Regions from separate parts of the Amycolatopsis sp. NPDC004169 genome, predicted to be linked through region 1. Evidence: riboswitches for the same ligand, from Rfam matches in the RefSeq annotation. Region 1 holds a riboswitch; each other region holds the start of a gene.
What was found. A riboswitch is a leader RNA that binds a small molecule or an ion and turns the genes downstream of it on or off. The one in region 1 is predicted to bind thiamine pyrophosphate.

Region 1 (4,314 bases):
CTGGTTGTTCAGCTCGCCGGGCCGCGCCATCAGCGTCGCCACCGCGACCGGCAGCGTCGGCGCCGTCGGCCGGGCGAGGAAGCTCGTCGCGCCGAATTCGCCGAGGGCCACGACGAACCCGAACCCCGCCGCCGCGACCAGCGGCCGCAGCGTCAGCGGGAGGTCGATCTCCCGCCACACCCGCAGCGGGCTCGCCCCGAGCGTCGACGCGGCCTGCCGCAGCCGGACGTCGACCGAGCGCAGCACCGGCAGCACCATCCGCACCACCAGCGGGATGATCACCAGCGCCTGGGCCAGCGGCACCAGGTAGGGCGACGTCCGCAGGTCGCCCGGCAGCGCGTCGAGCGTCACCAGGTACCCGAAGCCGACGGTCACCGCGGACACCCCGAGCGGCAGCATCAGGACGGCGTCCATCGTCTCGCCGAGGCCCCGCGCGGCTCTCGCGGGCGACCGGCGCAGCGCCACCAGCACCACGGACGCGAGCACGCCGACGACCATCGCGAGCAGCGTCGCGTCGATCGCCACCTTGAGCGAGTTCAGCGCGGCGTCCCAGCCGGACACCTGGAGCGCGCCCTTCTCGCCGGTGCTGGTCAGGGCCCGGTAACCGGCGAGGCTCCAGCCGTCCTCAGTGGACACCGATTCGGCGAGGAGCGCGACGATCGGCGTCACCAGCAACGCGAGCACGACGCCCGCGGCACCGACGACCCACCACTCGCCGCCCCGCGGCCGCCGGGCGCCGCCGGGACCGATCCGGGCGCCGTCCCGGCGCCGCCGGGCCAGCCCGCCGAGCACCAGCGCGGCGACCACGGCCGCGAACTGGATCAGCGACAGCGCGGCGGCCCCCGAGAGGTCGAGGAGGTCGACCGTCCGCAGGTAGATCTCGGTTTCCAGGGTCCGGTAGCGGGCGCCGCCGAGGATCAGCACGACACCGAAGCTGGTGGCGCAGAACAGGAACACCACGGCCGCGGCGGACGCGATGGCCGGCGCGAGCGCGGGCAGCGTCACCGACCGGAACGCCCGCCACGGCGACGCGCCGAGCGCCCGGGCGGCGTCGGTCGTCCGGGCGTCGAGCCGCGCCCACAGCCCGGCGACGGTCCGCGCGACGACGGCGACGTTGAAGAACGCGTTGGCCAGCACGATCGGCAGCACGCCGCCGTCCGGCCAGAGCGCGCGGAACGCCAGCCCGACGACCACGGTCGGCAGCACGAACGGCACGAGCACCAGCGTCCGCGCCAGGCCGACGCCGGGCAGCCGCACCCGGGCCAGCAGGAACGCCACCGGCAGCCCGGCCAGCACCGCGACCACCGTCGACGCGGCCGCGCTCCCGACGGTGAACCCGGCCAGCTGCCAGGTCCGCGGATCGCCGAGGACGACGTCGAGGCCACCTGCGGCGAACCCGCGGCCGATGATCGCGACGACCGGCCAGGCGAAGAACACCACCAGGAAACCGATCGGAGCCAGGCCGAGCAGCGCCAGGCCCAACCCGCGGGCGGTGCGGGGTGGGGCTACTGCTGCACGAGCGTGCGCCATTCGCCGATCCACTTCTCGCGTCCGGCCTGCACCTGGTCCGCGGGCAGCGTCTGCGGCTTCTGCGGCAGCGGCGCGACCTGCGCCCAGCCCTGCGGCAGGTCGACACCCTGGCGCGCCGGGTAGACGTACATGTTGGCCGCGACCGTCGCCTGGAACTGCTGGGACAGCAGGAAGTCCACCACCTTGCGGGCGTTCTCGACCTGCTTGCCGCCGGCCAGCACGCCGGCGTACTCGACCTGCCGGTAGCAGGTGTCGAGCAGCGCCTTGGTGCGCGGCTTCCCGTCGTCGCCGACCTCGGCGGCCGGCGAGGACGCGTACGAGACGACGATCGGCCGCGGCCCCTTGCCGGACGAGCCGGAGAACTGCTTGGTGTAGGCCTCTTCCCAACCGCTGACGACCTGGACGCCGTTGGCCTTCAGCTTCGTCCAGTAGTCCTTCCAGCCGGCGTCGCCGTACTTGGCGATGGTGCCGAGGAGGAACGCCAGCCCGGGGGACGCGGTCGCCGGGTCCTCGACGACCAGCAGGTCCTTGTACTTCGGGTCGGCCAGGTCGTCGTAGGTCTCCGGCGCGGGGAGGCCCTTGCCGGTGAAGTAGTTCGTGTCGACGTTGACGCAGACGTCGCCGACGTCGACCGCGGAGAGCCGGTGCTCGGGGTCGACGGCGTAGCGCTGCGGCCCGCGGTCGGCCTCCGGGCTGGTGTAGGGCTCGAAGACGCCCTCGCTGAGCGCGCGCGAGGCGAAGGTGGAGTCGACGCCGTACGCGACGTCGCCGATCGGGTTCGCCTTGGTGAGCACCAGCTTGTTGGTCAGCGATCCGGCGTCGCCCTGCTTGAGCACGGAGACCTTGATGCCCGACTGCTTCTGGAAGGCGTCGAGCACCTCCTGCGGCGCGAGGAAGGAATCGTGCGTCACGAGGGTGACGGTGGGCGTCTGCTGCGTGCCGCCGTCCCCGTCCGACAGCGAGCACCCGGCGGCGACCACGCCGACGACGGCGATGGCCGTCGCAGCCCTGCGTTTCATCTACCCTCCTGCACTTCGCCGGACGCGGAGGGGAAGCCCTCCCGTCGCCGGCATGATCCGGTCAGGTGCGAACGGTCGCGGATACCCGCCTCTCAGCCCGGCACCCGCCGGACTCCCGTGGCAACCGTGCAGCGTAGTCGAGGACGCAGGACGATGGAGACATGACGGAAATCTTGAGCGACTCCGAGGCCGACGGACGGCTGGGCGCGGGCTGGACCAGGACGGGTGCGGTGATCTCGCGCGAGGTGGAGCTGGCGAGCTTCCCCCAGGCGATCGAGGTGGTGAACCGGGTGGCGGAGCTGGCCGAGGCCGCCGACCACCACCCGGACATCGACATCCGCTGGCGCACGCTGACGTTCCGGCTCTCGACGCATTCGGCGGGCGGCTTGACGGCGAAGGACTTCTCACTGGCCGCCGAGATCGACGCGGTGCTCGCCGCCCTGTGATCCTGGTTACTCTGGGTGCACTTTTCCCGGGGTTCGACGTCTCTCGGTTACCGGAACCTTCGGGAGGGAGACGAGATGACTCAGGCAATCGTGGTCGGCACGGCAGCGTTCGCGACGATGGTGGCGGCGGCGGGCGGAGTGCTCTGGTTCACCGCCCGCAACCGCCGTCACCTGGACAGCTGAGAGTTCGATCACAGCTGTTAACGCGGGCCATGATCGGCGCGCTGTTCGGAGCGGAAGCATCGGTTTCACACCCCCGGGAACGCCATGAACAGCACCGCCCTGACCGCCGCCCAGCGCGCCTGGATCAACGCACTCGCCCCCGCGGTGGTGTTGATCGCGATCGCCCTGCTGGGCCTGCTCGGCTAGGCCGCACTGGCCGGTCGGACCAGCAGGTCCGGCGGGCTACCCGGCTTGGCCCGGTGTCTCGGGCGGCTCCGGGGCGGCGATGCCCGGAATGCCCGCCCCCGGCGCCGCCCGCGGTGCGCGCTGGTGAAAGCGGGCGTGTTCGACCCACCCTGGCGGGAGCCACCCGCCGGTCAACAGCTGCGGGTGGCGGGGGTGCACGGCAAGGGCCCAGGAGACGAACAGCAGTTCCGCCCAATCCGACTGGAGCATCCAGGAAATGGGGCCGTGCTCGCTGTTCCCGCTGAAGTGCACGGTCGCGGGCGCAACGACCGACAGACCGGAGATGTCGGTCCAGGGCCAGCGCAGGACGCTCGGGGTGTGCATGTAGAAGCCGTACTGGCTCAGGTAGACGTTCCCCTGCTCGATGGGGACCCAGCGCGGCACCGCCGCGGCCTGCGCGGCCCGGCGCGCCCGCGACTTGGCGATCGACCCGCCCACGAGCGTCCCGGCGACGAGCCCCAGCCCGACCGCGCCGGTGCCGAAGACCACGGGCGTGCTGACCTGCCAGCTGCCGTCGCCGAGCGCCCGGAAGTCGGAGAGCACGAACGACCCGCAGGCCCAGAACTTTTCGTCGCCGCCGATCGTCGGCGGAAACGGAGCGAGCACCTCATAGACGTCCTGCGTGCTCTGCCCGCCGGCCAGCAGGGCGGCGAGGTAACAGGTGTACCACAGCACTTCATCGCGCTGCGTCCACGGCGGCACCGGATTCGCTGCCGTTTTCTGCCCCATCGTGAGAACCTTCCAGCCACCGGACGATGCGGCGGCCGATCCTAATGGCCGGGCGGCCCGGCGGGGGCCGTTACCGAGCGGTCACCACCCGGCTCGCCCAATACCGGCCGATTCGGGCGGGCTACAAGGCGATGTGCTCCGGCGGCGGAAACCCGGCCGGCACGTCATCGGTCGTGGTCCAG
Region 2 (4,314 bases), on a different contig from region 1:
GCGGTGACAGCGGCGCTGCTCGGTTCGACGCTGGGTGTCGCGGGCACGGTGATCGGGGCCGGCGTGGCGAGCGTGGTGTCGACGGTCGGCAGCGAGCTGTACCTGCGCTCGCTGGAGCGCACCCGCGAGGCGGCGCTGCGGGCGCGCCAGCTGGCGACGTCGGGGATCCGGCGGCGCGGGCAGGCGGAGGCGCCGGCGGAGGCACCTGCGGAGGTGCCGATCACCGACCAGCCGACCGTCCGGCTGGCGAAGCCCGAGCCGTCGCGGCTGCGCAAGCTGCGCTGGCCGTTGATCATCGGCACCAGCCTGGCGGCGTTCGCGGTGGCGATCCTGTCGATCGTCGGCTTCGAGTCGGCCACCGGCACCCAGATCGGCGGCGGAACGGGTTCGAGCATCGGCAGGATCCTCGGCGGCACCGGCGGCCACCAGGGCAAGACGCCGTCGACCACCCCGCCGACCAGCACGGACGACACGCAGGTGTCCCCGACGGAGACGACCACGACGCCGACCTCGACCGCGCCGGCGACGTCGTCCGAGACCCCGACGACCACCCCGAGCACGACGACGGAACAGCCGTCGACCGAGGTCCCGTCGACCACTGCGACCCCGCCGACCAGCAAGGGCGCCGCCGCGACGACACCGACGCCGTGACTCAGGCCAGGCGCGCCCGCAGCTCGCGGGCGGCCGCCTCCGGGTCCTCGGCTTCGGTGATCGCCCGGACCACCACGATCCGCGACGCCCCGGCCTCCAGCACCGACGGCAGCCGGTCGCCGTCGATGCCGCCGATGGCGAACCACGGCCGGTCCGGGGCCCACGCCGCCGTGTCGCGGACCAGGTCGAGGCCGGGCGCGGGGCGGCCCGGCTTCGTCGGCGTCGGCCAGCACGGGCCCGTGCAGAAGTAGTCGACGCCCGGCTCCGCGGCCGCGGAGAGGGCCTGGTCCAGCGAGTGCGTCGAGCGGCCGATCACCACGTCGTCGCCGAGGATCCGGCGGGCCAGCGGCACCGGGATGTCGTCCTGGCCCAGGTGGAGCACGTCGGCGCCGACGGCCAAGGCCACGTCGGCGCGGTCGTTCACCGACAGCAGCGCGCCGTGCCGGGCGCACGCCTCCGCCAGCACCTCCAGCGCCGCGATCTCGCCGGCCGCCTCCAGCGCACCGGTCTTGTCGCGCAGCTGGATGATGTCGACCCCGCCGGCCAGGGCCGCATCGGCGAAGGCGGCCAGGTCGCCGCGGGTCGTGCGGGCGTCCGTGCAGAGGTACAGGCGCGCCGAGTCGAGGCGGGCGCGGATCTTGTCACCGGAGAGGGCGGGCATAGCGGCGACCGTACCCCGCGCCGACCGAAGCAGGCGTCGCGCGCCCGTTGCCACGAAAGCCATCCGGCCGCGCCCGCGGTTGGATTATCGACGAACGGCGCAGTAGGGTGAAGGTGTCCGCACGGGAGCCCGAGGCACGGGCTGAGAGGGAGCTGCCGCTCCGACCGTGGAACCTGATCCGGGTCATGCCGGCGCAGGGAGCGTGATTCCATGACGAACCTGGCAGTGGTGGGCGGCGGCGTGATCGGCCTCGCCGCCGCGTGGCGCGCCGCGCGCACCGGCCGCAGCGTCACCCTCCACGACCCCGAACCCGCCCACGGCGGCGCGTCCTGGCTGGCCGGGGGCATGCTCGCCCCGGTCACCGAGGCCTGGCCGGGCGAGGAGGACGTCCTCCGCCTCGGCGAAGAGTCGCTCGAACGCTGGCCCGGCTTCGCCCGTGACCTCGCCGGAGAGGGCTTCGACCCCGGCTTGGCCGCGCACGGCACGCTCGTCGTCGCCTTCGACAGCGCCGACGCCGGTCACCTGGACATCCTGGCCGGTCACCTGCACGGGCTCGGCCGCGCGGCGGAGCGGCTCACCGGCCGGGAGGCCAAGCGGCTCGAGCCCGGTCTCGGATCCGTCCGAAGTGGACTCCACGTGCCCGGTGACCTGGCCGTGGACAACCGGAAACTCCTCGACGCCCTCTACGCCGCCTGCGTCGAACACCGAGTCCGGTTCGTCCGGGAGCGCGTCGAAGAGCTCCCGGACGCCGAAGCCGTCGTGCTCGCCGCGGGCGCCTGGACCGGGCGGCTGCACCCGCTGCTCGCCGACGCCGTCCGCCCGCTCAAGGGCGAAATCCTGCGGCTCAAGCCCCGTCGCGGCTGCCTGCCGCCGCCAACGCACACCGTCCGGGCCGTCGTCGAAGGCCGCCCGATCTACCTCGTCCCGCGCGGTGACGCCGAGCTCGTCCTCGGCGCCACCCAGTACGAGGCCGGGTTCGACCGGGCCGTCACCGCCCGCGGCGTGCGCGAGCTGCTCGAAGGCGCCGAGCGCGTCTTCCCCGCGATCACCGAGTACGAGCTGACCGAGACCGCCGCCGGCCTGCGGGCAGGCAGCCGGGACGCGCTGCCGTACCTCGGTGCCTTGGACGGCCGGGTGTTCGCCGCGACCGGGCACCACCGCAACGGCCTGCTGATGGCCCCGGTGACCGCGGACGCCGTGGTCGCCTGGCTCGACGGGGACGAGCCGCCGGAGGGCACGGCGGCCGCGTCCCCCGCCCGCCTGCACCAGAAGGAGCACGTGTGATGGAGATCAAGCTCAACGGCGAGTGGACGGAGTTCCCGGACGGCGCCACCGTCGCCGACGTCCTCGACCGCACCGGCGGCGCACGGCCGGGCATCGCCGTCGCGGTCGACGGCGTGGTCGTCCGCCGCGCCGACTGGGCGGCCACGGCCGTGCCCAAGGGGGCGGTCCTCGACGTGCTCACCGCGGTCCAGGGAGGCTGAAATGGACGTGGAACCGCTGGTCATCGGCACGACCAAGCTGACGTCCCGGCTGATCATCGGCACCGGCGGCGCGGCCAACCTCGCCGTGCTGGAACGTGCGCTGGTGGCGTCCGGCACCGAGCTGACCACGGTCGCCATGCGCCGCGCCGACGCCGAAGGCGGCTCGGGCGTCCTCGAGCTCCTCAAGCGGCTCGGCATCGAGCTGCTGCCGAACACCGCGGGCTGCCGCACGGCCGCCGAGGCCGTGCTCACCGCCCAGCTCGCGCGCGAGGCGCTGGAAACCGACCTGGTCAAGCTCGAGGTGCACGCCGACGACCGGACGCTGCTGCCGGACCCGATCGAGACCCTCGACGCCGCCGAACGCCTGGTCGCCGACGGGTTCACCGTGTTCGTCTACACGAACGACGACCCGGTGCTCGCGCTGCGGCTGGAGGAGGCGGGTTGCGCCGCGGTGATGCCGCTGGGCGCGCCGATCGGCACCGGCCTCGGGATCCGGAATCCGCACAACATCGAGCTGATCGTGTCGCGGGCGGGCGTCCCGGTGATCCTGGACGCCGGAATCGGCACGGCCTCGGACGCGACACTGGCGATGGAGCTCGGCTGCGACGCCGTCCTGCTGTCCACGGCGGTCACCCGGGCGGCCGATCCGGAGCGGATGGCCGCGGCGATGCGCGCCGGTGTCGTCGCCGGCCGGCTGGCCCGCGAGGCCGGCCGGGTGCCGCAGCGCTTCTGGGCGCAAGCGTCGAGTCCACCTCGGTGAACCACTGCTGCTTTGGGGGGCTCCGGGTGGCGAAGCCCCGGTATAACACGGCGCCTTAACGCGGAGCGTGACCTGGAACCCGTAAGGTGGACGGCACTTTCCGGCGCACCCGCGGCGGGGCGAGGGCAGAAGGAGCCAGCCGTGACGAGCACATCGGTCCAGGACGTCTCGGGCAGGTTGTACCTCGCCGTGGGCAGGCTGTCCCGGTCACTGCGCCAGGCCGGCGTGCCGGGCCCGGGCCACGGCGCGATCTCGGCGCTGGCGACGCTGGTGCACGCGGGCCAGCTGCGCCTCGGTGACCTCGCGGCCAAGGAGGGCGTGGCCGCGGCCACGATGTCGCGGATCATCGCGTCCCTGGTCGAAGCGGGGTACGTCAGCCGTGAGTCCGACCCGGTCGATCGCCGCGCCTGGCTGGCGAAAGCGACCGAAGAGGGCGAGCGGCTGGTGTCGGGCGTCCGGTCGACGCGGGTCCAGGAACTCAACCGCCGCCTCGACCGGCTCTCGCCGGACCACCGGGAAGCGCTGCTGGCGGCCCTGCCGGCGCTCGAAGCCCTGATCGCGGACGACTAAGCCGCTTTCTCCTGCCGCAGTTCGGCCAGCTCCGCGCGCAGGGCGCGGAGCTCGTCGAGGATCTCCTGGTTCGCCGCGGCCTGCGCTTCGGCCTGCTTCGCCTCCTCTTCGCGGATGTCTTGGCGCAGCTCGTCCTCCATGCCGCTGACCACGACGGCGATGAACAGGTTCAGCACCGCGAAGCTGGA
Region 3 (4,314 bases), on a different contig from region 1:
CCTCGCGCAGCAGCGGATCACCCGTCATCGAGGCCGCGACCGGGTCGACCACGAACGGGCCGACCTCGACCTCGTCGAGGGTCTTCGCCACCGCGCGGATGATTTCGGCGGACGCCAGCATGCCCGTCTTGGCCGCGTCGACGCCCATGTCCGAGGCCACCGCCTTGATCTGCGCCGAGACCACGTCCGCCGGGATCTCGGTGAAACCCTGCACGCCCAGCGAGTTCTGCACGGTGACCGCGGTCAGCGCGACCAGCCCGTGCACCCCGTGCGCGAAGAACGTCCTGAGATCCGCCTGGACGCCCGCACCACCGCCGGAATCCGAGCCGGCGATGGTGAGGGCGGTCCTCGGTGTCACGGCTGCACCACCGGCAGGTAGACCTGCCCGCCGGACTCGGTGAACTCGGCCGACTTCGACGCCATACCGGCCTCGATGGCCTCCACTGTGGACAGGCCGTGCTCCTCGGCGTACTTGCGGACGTCCTGCGTGATCCGCATCGAGCAGAACTTCGGGCCGCACATCGAGCAGAAGTGCGCGGTCTTGGCCGGCTCGGCGGGCAGCGTCTCGTCGTGGAACGAACGCGCGGTGTCCGGGTCGAGCGACAGGTTGAACTGGTCGTTCCAGCGGAACTCGAAGCGCGCCTTCGACAGCTCGTCGTCCCACTCCTGCGCGTACTTGTGCCCCTTGGCTAGGTCCGCCGCGTGCGCCGCGATCTTGTACGTGATCACGCCGGTCTTCACGTCGTCGCGGTTGGGCAGGCCGAGGTGCTCCTTCGGCGTCACGTAACACAGCATCGCCGTGCCGTACCAGCCGATCTGGGCCGCGCCGATGGCCGACGTGATGTGGTCGTAGGCCGGGGCGATGTCCGTCGCGAGTGGACCGAGGGTGTAGAACGGGGCTTCGCCGCAGAGCTTTTCCTCGAGCTCCACGTTCTCCTTGATCTTGTGCATCGGCACGTGGCCGGGGCCTTCGATCATCACCTGGACGTCGTGCGAACGCGCGATGTGCGTCAGCTCGCCCAGGGTCTCCAGCTCGGCGAACTGGGCGCGGTCGTTGGCGTCGGCGATCGAACCCGGGCGCAGGCCGTCGCCGAGGGAGAACGTGACGTCGTACTGCCGGAGGATCTCGCAGAGCTCCTCGAAGTGCGTGTACAAAAAGGACTCTTGGTGGTGCGCGAGGCACCACGCGGCCATGATCGACCCGCCGCGGCTGACGATCCCGGTGACGCGCCGCGCGGTCAGCGGGATGTACCGCAGCAGCACGCCGGCGTGCACGGTGACGTAGTCGACACCCTGTTCGCACTGCTCGACGATCGTGTCGCGGTACACCTCCCACGACAGCTTTTCCGGCTCCCCGTTGACCTTTTCCAGCGCCTGGTAGATCGGCACGGTGCCGACCGGCACCGGCGAGTTGCGGATGATCCACTCCCGCGTCTCGTGGATCCGCTTGCCGGTCGAGAGGTCCATGATCGTGTCGGCGCCCCAGCGGGTCGCCCACACCATCTTGTCGACCTCTTCCTCGACCGACGACCAGACGGCCGAGTTGCCCATGTTGGCGTTGATCTTCACCAGGAAGTTCTTCCCGATGATCATCGGCTCGGACTCGGGGTGCCTGCGGTTGACCGGGATCACCGCGCGGCCGCGGGCGACCTCGTCGCGGACGAACTCGGGCGAAACCCGTTCGCGCGCCGCGACGTACTCCATTTCGCGGGTGATGACGCCCTGCTTGGCCCAGCCGAGCTGCGTGTTGTGCTCGCGCCCGTCGGCCCAGCCGGCCCGTAGCCGGTGCAGTCCACTGTGGACGTCGATCGAAGCTTCGGGATCGGTGTACGGGCCCGAAGTGTCGTAGACGTCGAAGTGTTCACCGTTGGACAGATCGATCCGGCGGGCCGGAACCCGCAGCCCGGATTCGGTCTGGTGGTACACCTTGCGCGAGCCGGTGATCGGCCCGGTCGTCACCGAAACGGCAGCAGAATTCTCCAGCGTCGTCAACGACTTTCACTCCCTACGCCGGCATTACCCGGTCAGGTTCATGCGGTCGGTGACGCCTGCGAAACGCAAGTCACCCTCTCAGCCCGCCATGGCGCGAGCTCCCGCGTTGGTGTTGTGCCACCGACCATGCCACGCTGGGGCGCGATACTCAAGTCACCCGACCAACTCTGCCGGTGTGGCGTAGACGTCGACCATGGCGCCGTTGCGCAGCACGGTGATCGGCAGTGCGGTGCCGATCACTTCCGCGAACAGCTGCCGCTGGATGCCCTGCGCGTCCGAGACGCGCGTGCGGCCGACGGTCAGCACGAGGTCCCCCGCGCGCAGCCCGGCCCGGTCCGCGGGCCCGCCCGCGACGACTTCGCGCACCCGGAGCCCGGCGCTCTGCCCGGTGCGCTCGGCGACGTCGTCCGGCAGTGGCGCGGGCACGCCGACGACACCGAGGTACGCCCGCCGCACCCGCCCCTCGACCACGAGCGTGTCGATGATCCGCCGCGTGGTCGCGTTGATCGGCACGGCCAGCCCGAGCCCGACGCCGGCGACCGCGGTGTTGACGCCGACGACCCGCCCGGCGGAGTCGGCGAGCGCGCCGCCGGAGTTGCCGGGGTTGAGCGCGGCGTCGGTCTGGATCACGTCCTCGATCACGCGGGTGGCGCGCCCCTGCCGCACCGGCAGCGCCCGCCCGAGCGCGCTGACGACCCCGGCGGTGACGGTCCCCGAGAAGCCGAGCGGGTTCCCGACCGCGACCACGAGCTGCCCGACGACGAGCCGGTCGGCGTCGCCCAGCCGGGCCGCCGCCGGTGTCTCGCCCCGGGCGCGCAGCACGGCGAGGTCGGACAGCGGGTCGGCGCCGACGACGTCGAAGGGCACTTCGCGGCCGTCGGCGAAGGTGGCGACGCCCTTCCGGTGGTCGCTGACGACGTGGGCGTTGGTGAGCAGGTGGCCGTCGTCGGCGAAGACGACGGCCGAGCCGCTGCCCCGCGCGAGCTGCACCCCGGCGACGTGCGGGGTGACGGTCGCGGCGACGGTGCTGACCGCGCGCGAGTAGGCGTCCATCGCGTCTTCCATGAGGGCACCTCGATTACACCGTTGCAGGTAATACAATTCTGCGCCCGCTCGGGCGGGAAGTCCGTTCGCTGTCCGTGAACCGGTTCACCGGACCAGTGACGGTCAGTGGTTCACCGGATCGGACCATGCGCCGGTGAAGGATCGGCGGCAGACTCCCAAGTCGCTTCTGTAACGGTGCAGAAGCGATCTTCTGTGGGGTTGATATGCGAAAACTCATGTTCGGCGCCCTCGCCGGGCTGCTGGTCACCGGCCTGATCCCGGGGACCGCGGCGGCTCAGGGCGAGGCTCCCGGCGCCCCGGGGACCCATCCCAGCTGGCTGCCCGCGAACAAGACCGGCTTCGGGACCGCCCACGACCGGTCCAGCAACGTCTGGTTCACCCTCCAGGGCGGGCAGCTGTCCGAGGTCTACTACCCGGACCTGTCGACACCGAGTGTCCGGTCGATGGACTTCGTCGTCACCGACGGCCGGAGCTTCGCCGTCACCGACTACTCGGCGAAGTCGCAGCAGGTGCGGCGGACCGATGACGACAGCCTGACCTACGAGCAGACGATCACCGACGACCAGCACCGCTGGCGCCTCCGCAAGACCTACGTCACCGATCCCGCCGCCACGACCGTGCTGGTGGACGTCGACTTCCAGTCGCTGACCGGCCGGCCCTACCAGCTCTACGCGGTCGCCGACCCGGACCTGACCAACGACGGCTCCGACGACTCGGCCGCCCGGGCCCGTGACGCCGTCACCGCCCAGGACGCGACCAACGCCGCTGCGCTCACCGCGAAGCCCGCGTTCACGAAGACGAGCGTCGGGTACGCGGGCGCGTCCGACGGGAACACGCAGCTCGCCAAGACCTTCAAGCTGGCCGAATACGACACGGCGACCAAGGGCAACGTCGTGCTGACCGGGCAGACGAACGCCGACGGCCTGCGCAACCGGCACGTCACCCTCGCCCTCGGCATGGGCGCGAAGGCCGCCGACGCGCTGAAGAGCGCGCAGGCGTCGCAGCGGCGCGGCGTCCGCGACATCACGCGCGCGTACGACCGCGGGTGGGAGCAGTACCTGCGCGGGGTCGGCAAGCCGCCGTCGTCGCTGAAGACCGACGCCGAGCGCGACCTGTACAAGGCGTCGATGCTCACGCTCGCCGCGAGCGAGGACAAGCACCACCCGGGTGCCTTCATCGCGTCGCCGAGCATGCCGTGGCGGTTCGGGAACAACGACCCGGAGTGGTCGCCGTCGGGCACCTACCACCTCGTCTGGC

Region 2: it holds a riboswitch for thiamine pyrophosphate, as region 1 does, so the genes downstream of both, thiO (glycine oxidase ThiO) here and ABZX11_RS39680 (thiamine ABC transporter substrate-binding protein) in region 1, are expected to answer to the same signal.
Region 3: it holds a riboswitch for thiamine pyrophosphate, as region 1 does, so the genes downstream of both, thiC (phosphomethylpyrimidine synthase ThiC) here and ABZX11_RS39680 (thiamine ABC transporter substrate-binding protein) in region 1, are expected to answer to the same signal.

Annotation. Positions count from the first base shown of each region.
Region 1 covers NZ_JBEXMD010000045.1:29,881-34,194, forward strand. Annotated here, with positions in the region: gene ABZX11_RS39675 (iron ABC transporter permease) at 1-1,461, opposite strand, end outside; gene ABZX11_RS39680 (thiamine ABC transporter substrate-binding protein) at 1,506-2,549, opposite strand; TPP riboswitch at 2,572-2,678, opposite strand; gene ABZX11_RS39685 (4a-hydroxytetrahydrobiopterin dehydratase) at 2,711-2,995, shown strand; gene ABZX11_RS39690 (hypothetical protein) at 3,401-4,132, opposite strand; gene ABZX11_RS39695 (hypothetical protein) at 4,254-4,314, opposite strand, start outside.
Region 2 covers NZ_JBEXMD010000005.1:203,588-207,901, reverse strand. Annotated here, with positions in the region: gene ABZX11_RS09120 (hypothetical protein) at 1-651, shown strand, start outside; gene thiE (thiamine phosphate synthase) at 653-1,312, opposite strand; TPP riboswitch at 1,424-1,529, shown strand; gene thiO (glycine oxidase ThiO) at 1,523-2,596, shown strand; gene thiS (sulfur carrier protein ThiS) at 2,596-2,796, shown strand; gene ABZX11_RS09100 (thiazole synthase) at 2,798-3,556, shown strand; gene ABZX11_RS09095 (MarR family transcriptional regulator) at 3,698-4,126, shown strand; gene ABZX11_RS09090 (ion transporter) at 4,123-4,314, opposite strand, start outside.
Region 3 covers NZ_JBEXMD010000005.1:194,810-199,123, reverse strand. Annotated here, with positions in the region: gene thiD (bifunctional hydroxymethylpyrimidine kinase/phosphomethylpyrimidine kinase) at 1-358, opposite strand, end outside; gene thiC (phosphomethylpyrimidine synthase ThiC) at 355-1,992, opposite strand; TPP riboswitch at 1,986-2,107, opposite strand; gene ABZX11_RS09055 (trypsin-like peptidase domain-containing protein) at 2,146-3,057, opposite strand; gene ABZX11_RS09050 (glycoside hydrolase family 15 protein) at 3,261-4,314, shown strand, end outside.